3 regions of the Fictibacillus sp. S7 genome follow, and region 1 is predicted to be linked to each of the others. Evidence: riboswitches for the same ligand, from Rfam matches in the RefSeq annotation. Region 1 holds a riboswitch; each other region holds the start of a gene.
What was found. A riboswitch is a leader RNA that binds a small molecule or an ion and turns the genes downstream of it on or off. The one in region 1 is predicted to bind cobalamin.
Positions count from the first base shown of each region.

Region 2: another riboswitch for cobalamin. It lies ahead of DMO16_RS07755 (ribonucleoside-diphosphate reductase subunit alpha); the one in region 1 lies ahead of cobT (nicotinate-nucleotide--dimethylbenzimidazole phosphoribosyltransferase).
Region 3: another riboswitch for cobalamin. It lies ahead of DMO16_RS20945 (ABC transporter substrate-binding protein); the one in region 1 lies ahead of cobT (nicotinate-nucleotide--dimethylbenzimidazole phosphoribosyltransferase).

Region 1 is NZ_QJKL01000001.1:2,304,734-2,306,999, forward strand. It holds gene cobT (nicotinate-nucleotide--dimethylbenzimidazole phosphoribosyltransferase) at 1-1,015, opposite strand, end outside; cobalamin riboswitch at 1,112-1,253, opposite strand; gene DMO16_RS11810 (nucleoside recognition domain-containing protein) at 1,332-2,266, opposite strand, start outside.
Region 2 is NZ_QJKL01000001.1:1,530,784-1,533,049, reverse strand. It holds gene DMO16_RS07765 (MogA/MoaB family molybdenum cofactor biosynthesis protein) at 1-24, shown strand, start outside; gene DMO16_RS24170 (hypothetical protein) at 169-342, shown strand; gene DMO16_RS07760 (CBS domain-containing protein) at 476-889, shown strand; cobalamin riboswitch at 949-1,149, shown strand; gene DMO16_RS07755 (ribonucleoside-diphosphate reductase subunit alpha) at 1,280-2,266, shown strand, end outside.
Region 3 is NZ_QJKL01000001.1:4,125,595-4,127,860, reverse strand. It holds gene DMO16_RS20950 (FecCD family ABC transporter permease) at 1-149, opposite strand, end outside; gene DMO16_RS20945 (ABC transporter substrate-binding protein) at 112-1,071, opposite strand; cobalamin riboswitch at 1,204-1,393, opposite strand; gene DMO16_RS20940 (GNAT family N-acetyltransferase) at 1,429-1,995, opposite strand; gene DMO16_RS20935 (tartrate dehydrogenase) at 2,169-2,266, opposite strand, start outside.

The DNA.
Region 1 (2,266 bases):
TCGCCATTTCGTTGATCATAAGTGAGGAAGACAAAAGAATGGGAAAGGCAACCGCCGCACCGCTCCCTTCACCCAGCCTCATGCCTAAATCCAGAATCGGTTCCTTTTCAAGCAGCTTTATCAACATCGTATGGCCGGGTTCAACCGAGCGATGACCCATGATCATATAATCAGCAGAACGGCTGCAGATCATCTTTGCGATTAAGGCAGCCGTACTCGCGATAAAGCCATCCACCAAAATGGGAATTCTGCTTGAGGATGCTGCCAGCATGGCTCCAGCCATTCCGGCAATCTCCAGCCCTCCCACTTTGGATAAAATATCAACCGGATCATCCGCATTCGGTTTCCTCAGCTCCAGCGCCTTTTGAATGACCTCTTTTTTGACCTGCAGCTTCTCTTTTTTTATGCCGGTTCCTGTCCCAACCAGTGTTCCGACTTTTTCACCGCTCACCACCGCGACTACGGCACTGCTCGCCGTCGTATTGCCAATCCCCATTTCACCTGGAATAAGACACTTTACTCCACTTTTTATCATTTCGTTTGCCGTCTGATACCCCGCATCCACAGCCTGCTCGGCGTCCTCCCGGGTCATTGCATCTTCCACAAGGAAATTGGCCGTGCCATAACGTACTTTTCGGGAAATCAGGGTCTGGCTGTCAATATCAGCGGCTATTCCAATGTCCACGATGTTCAACTTGGCACCGATTTGTTTGCTGAACACGTTGATTGCAGCTCCGCCATTCAAAAAGTTACGCACCATCTGGCTCGTTACTTCCTGGGGATAGGCTGACACTCCTTCTGAAACGATGCCATGGTCAGCAGCAAAAATCAGAACACCCGGCGGAAATACAATTGGAAAACGTTCTTTCGTCATAGAGGCAAGACTCACCGCCAAAGCTTCCAACCTTCCAAGACTGCCAACCGGTTTTGTTAATGAATGAATGTAGGTCTGTGCAGCACTTCCCATCTTTTCATCGATTGCCGGAATACGGGCATTTTTCCAATGGTTTTTCATCCTTTTCTCTCCCTTCCAATTTAACAAAAAACCTTGACTGCAGGCGCCAAGGTTTTGATCTAACGTACACTATCCCTTTCTTCCCACCGAAGACACAGAAATCAAGATTTATAAGCAGGTCTCCTGGCTTACCGGTTTAACTGGTTTTACAGTAGCGTGGGCTGCTCCAGAATTACACTGGATTCCCTATTATCTCTCAACCTTTTTGGTCTTGAGCACTCATAAATTTTATGTAATTGTTTTTTTATCATAACAATTCTTTAAAGAATTTGATATAGGAAAAACCAGAACCGGTCATACGGTCCTGGTTTTTATATCATCCCAGCATTCTCACACTTTGTGCAATAACGAATGTTACGAAAATGGCGATCATGGTTGGAATGAGAAAAGCCAAAAATGCCCATTTTATGCTTTTTGTTTCTTTATAAATGTTGACCAGAGTCGTTCCGCATGGAAAATGAAGCAATGAAAACAGCATCGTATTCAATGCTGTGAGCCACGTCCACCCCTGGTCTACGAAAATTTGTTTCAAATCTCCCAGGTTATCAACCTCTGTCAGTGCCCCTGTAGAAAGATATCCCATAATCAAAATGGGAAGGACAATTTCATTTGCTGGCAGCCCGATCAGGAATGCCATCAGAATATAGCCGTCGAGCCCCAGCATCTGTCCAAAAGGATCCAGGAAATTGACGATATGCATAAGAACGCTTGTGTCGCCAGCCGTAACATTAGCCAGCACCCAAGTCAGTATACCTGCTGGCGCAGCGACCTTAACAGCCCTTAGAAGTACCGCCCATGAACGCTCAAGTGATGAACGGATGACCGTTTCCCAAAATTTTGGCCTTCTATATGCAGGAAGCTCGAGTGTGTAGTGGGTAGGCACCCCTTTGAGAACCGTCTTTGATAATACCCAGGAGACCAAAAAGGTAACAAGAATCCCAAACAACACAATGCCAACAATGACCGACGTTGTAACAAGGGACTTGGCTCCACCTGTATATCCTGCCGCCATAAAGAGGGAAGCCAGCACAATCAGTGTTCCCCAACGGCCGTTGCATGGTACAAAATTGTTGGTTAGGATGGCAAGCATCCTCTCTCTCGGTGATTCAATAATCCGCGAAGACATCATTGCTGCAGCATTGCAGCCAAACCCCATCGCCATCGTCAGGGACTGCTTGCCGTGTGCGCCCACTTTTTTGAAGATGCGGTCCATATTGAACGCTACTCTCGGTAAATATCCATAGTTTTCAA
Region 2 (2,266 bases), 770 kb from region 1:
ATCAATAAAGATTTGCCTAAGTAACAGATCATTTCCTTGTTCTGCCTATCTCATGTCATAAAAGGGTACAGCTGCCAATAAATTTAGTTAAGCGTGACAGACGCTGAAACTTTTTATTCGGCAGCTACGTATACTAGATTATGAAAACGCTTTATCGGGAGGTTTCAGATGGGCGGGATATTGCGGAAAGCGATTGAAGAAAGAAAAAAATTTTTGATTCAGATGCTTAAAAAGGCCGGGATCAGCAAGGAGCTGGAATCGCCATTATCCGAACTTGAAGAAGAGTATAAAAGCTGGCTCTATCAACAGGATGCTGTCATAGAACCGGGTAAAAAAGTTTAACACCTTCTTAGTGTGGGAATAAAAATAAAGCATAAGAGTCCTTCTCAGGGCTTTTTTTGTGTGAAAGAAGACCATCCTTTTTGCTATAGTATATAATGAACAGCTGCAATTAAGGGTTAAAGGAGATCACAGCATGAACATCGCTTTTTATCTATTGCCTAAAGATGAGGTAAAATATTTGAATCCTGAATCGACCATTAGGCAGGCTTTGGAAAAGCTTTCGTATCACAAATATACGTCTGTTCCCCTCGTTTCTGAGGAGGGACAATATGTCGGGACTTTGACAGAGGGGGATTTGCTGTGGAAACTGAAAGAGGCTTTTGATCTTGGTTTCCATGACGTAGTGAAAACAAAGTTAAAGGATGTACCGCAGCGGGTGAATAATATTTCGGTTTCCATTAATTCAAATATGGAAGATTTAATCACGCTTGCAACCGACCAAAATTTTATACCTGTAACGGATGATGACGGCCATTTCATCGGCATTATCCGGCGAAGGGATATTATAAAATATTGTGCACGTACCATCTGGGATAACAATAAATAAAGAAAAGGTATTGACAATTACTATATTTAGTGTGAAAGTAGGATTTAAGGAACTAAATATAGTATTATGAAACAATAGGTGTCTGTTAAAGACTTAATAGGGAATCCGGTGCAAGTCCGGAGCTGTCCCCGCAACTGTCATGTGGACGAAACGGAGATCCACTGTGTAAAGAACGCGCACAAAGCTGTGGCTTTTACATGGGAAGGTCCGGAGTAGGATGAAGCAGTAGCCAGTAGACCTGCCATTTGTTTCACGGTTTTGATTCTTCGGGGAGTGAGAAACAAAAGCGGCACCAATCTGCTTTTTGTTTTTTACATACTACGTGTCGTTTTTGGGCTCATCCAATGGATGGGCCTTTTATTTTTGTTTGAAAAGAGAGGAGAGCTATAAATGGCTACAGATATTTCAAGAGTCCAGCAGATAATTGGTGAACTCCAGGAGATTTTAGAGGAATTTCCCCAGCTGAGGCACAGAAATGAATACATAGAAAAAGTCACCTATTTTGCCCATCAGGAGGAATCCACACAAAAGATGCTGAACATGGGGGTTCTTTATGCCCTTGAGAATATTTCCATGGAAGAGCCAGACTGGACCTATGTAGCAGCAAGAATCCACCTGAAAAAGCTGTACCGGGAGGCAGCAAAGAACAGAAACAATGAATCCGGACAACCTTATGGGTCACTGTATGAACTAATTGAGCAGTTGACCGGAATGGGGATTTACGACAGCAGCCTCCTGCGAATGTATTCCAGCGCCGAAATCAACGAGCTTGAGAGCGTAATTAATCCGGATCAGGATCATAAGTTTACCTATATCGGCATTCGGACCCTGGCAGACCGTTATTTGGCTCATTCACATGAAGGCGGCGTGTACGAGCTTCCACAGGAGCGGTTTATGATCGTTGCGATGACACTGCTCTCCAGGGAGCCTGAAGAAAAGCGTCTCGGCCTGGTGAAAGAAGCATACTGGGCGATGTCGAACCTTTACATGACCGTTGCCACACCGACATTGGCGAACGCAGGAAAAAGCTATGGACAGCTGTCCAGCTGCTTCATTGATACGATGGAGGACAGCTTGCGTGGAATCTATGATTCTACAACCGATGCAGCCACTCTTTCCAAAGGGGGCGGGGGGATTGCCGTATATCTCGGTAAAATCAGAAGTCTCGGCTCCGAGATCAAAGGATTCAAAGGAAATTCCTCCGGAATCATTCCATGGGCGAAATTGCTGAACCAGACCGCCGTCAGTGTAGACCAGCTGGGCCAGCGAAAGGGAGCAATTGCCATTTACTATAATGTGTTTGGCAAGGATTTGTTTTCATTCCTTGATGCCAAGCTGAACAATGGGGACGAACGGCAAAGGGTGCATGATTTGTTT
Region 3 (2,266 bases), 1.8 Mb from region 1:
CCTAATATTTGAATAACATGAAAAAGGGGGATAGGTATGGAACCTACCGAAATCCCCAATGCAACGGCGAGGCACATTAACAGCAGCACTGCGCCGTATGAAATAATTAGTTTACTTTTTGTAAACGTCCGGATAGATGGCTTTTGCAAGCTCCTCCACTCCTTCAATCAAACGCGGCCCCGGTCTTGTCACCTTGTCTGAGTGCACATCATAAATGTTCTTGTTTTTAACAGCCGGAATGTCTTTCCATCCTTTACGGGAGAGAATCTGCTCTTTCGGATTTTTGGAATAATATCCGTACGTGGTCACGATCACATCGGGATTGTATTTGACCGGCTGTTCTTCTGAAACCTTTGACCATCCCTTCAGGCTTCCCGCGGCATTTTTTGCATGGATGGCGGTCAGCATATCATCAATGAACGTTCCTTTACCTGCTGTATAAATTTCAGGAGCCGGTGCCACTTCCACCCAGACTTTCTTTTCCTTTTTCACTTGCTTTGCTTTTTCTTTGATGTCGGCAAGATCATCCTTCATGGACTTAACGATCTTATCCCCCTGTTTTTGGGTGCCTGTTGCTTTTGCAATCATGTTTATGGACTTGTACGTGTCTTTAAAGTTCTGTGCTTCATTAATTACAACAACTTTTATACCAGCGTTTTTGAGCTGGTCGATTCCTTGCTTGGAAGTGTGTGCACTTGAAGCATGAGCAAGCACAAGATCCGGTTTCATGCCAACAATCTTTTCGACGTTAAAGTCCATGCCGCCAATCTTTGTTTTTTTTGTGGCAGCTTCCGGATAATTATCGAAGTCAGAAACACCGACGATTTCCTTGTCCAGACCGAGTGCAAATGCGACCTCGGTATTGCTCGGAATCAGCGAGACAATTTTCTTTGGCTTCTTCTCAATTTTTACATTTTCGCCTGATGCATCTTTAATGGTTACGGGGAATTCACTTTTTGGTGAATTGGCACCCTTTTCTTTTTTGTCTGCTGACTGGTTTCCGGCTGAACAGCCGGCCATGACGGCGATGACGAGCAGCAGCATCATGGTAATCTGAGTTAATTTCTTCACGTTTTCCACGCTCCTGTATGTACTTCTTTTAGCTGATCGTTTTGTGCAAACAAAAAAGCCCTCCCTTCGGAGAGCGAATCAACAGTAACTCATTTTTCAATGATTACAATTGCTTCACCTTTTCCTCGAAGGATCGCACATGCGGCTAAGGCAGGTCTCCTGACTCTCGGTCATCGAACATCTTCTCCTTCCCATTCTTTAACGAACAGTGGATATAAAAGAAGCTCTACCGATTACAGTGGCGGGACCGTGCTGGGATTGAACCAGCTTCCCTTTTAACGTTTTATTTGACATAAAACGGACCTTAACCGTTATTCAGCTATTTTCATTATAACGCTTTGCCGTAAAATGAAAAGGTTATTTTACGGCCGCCTTATGGGCAGCCGCCGACTCGTGCTCCTGCCAGTCTGATTTCAGGAGGCCTAGCACGTGTATATCATAATAGCGCTCCTCATCATAGTGAGCCAGCCGCCTGATCCCCTCTCTTTTAAAACCAAGAGTATCAAGAAGATGCAGGCTTCTCTCGTTATATTCGAATACCTCTGCATCTATCCTGTGCGTTTCCTCCTGAAATAGATGGTGAAATATCCCTTTCAAAGCTTCGCGCATATATCCTTTTCCTCTCTCCTCGCCCAGCCCGAACCGGAGCCACCCGAAACGCTGAATACTCCCCATCCAGTTAAAGCGGACATAGCCCACCGGCTTCCTGCTTTTCTTTTCCAATACCATCAAATAAGTTTCATTTGGGAGTACAAGGCTTTTTTCGATATCCTGCCTCTGGTTGCCTTCGTTGATAATGGTCATGCCTCCGGTAGACATCTTTCGAAACAAAGGATCGCTTTTCCAGTGAGCGATAACCCCTGCATCACTCGATTTGATTTCGCGGATACAGAGCCGTTCAAGGTTCATTTCGAACATCGACATGTTTCTCACTCCCCCTTCAATCTCCAAAATTCTATTGTTGTAATACTTATCATAATATGAGTCTATGTAACAAGGAATATCTATCTTTATGTTCTTCTTAAAACCTGTTTGATTCACATCACGGAGTCAATCAGAAAAAAGCAGGCCACATGTTAATATGACCTGCTTCTTTATCATTTTGAAAGTGCTTCGCTTTTAAGAAGTCGTGAGCAAATTTCATCAGCAACCACATTGGTTGTAGACTTCCCTCCAATATCGGGTGTTTTATATT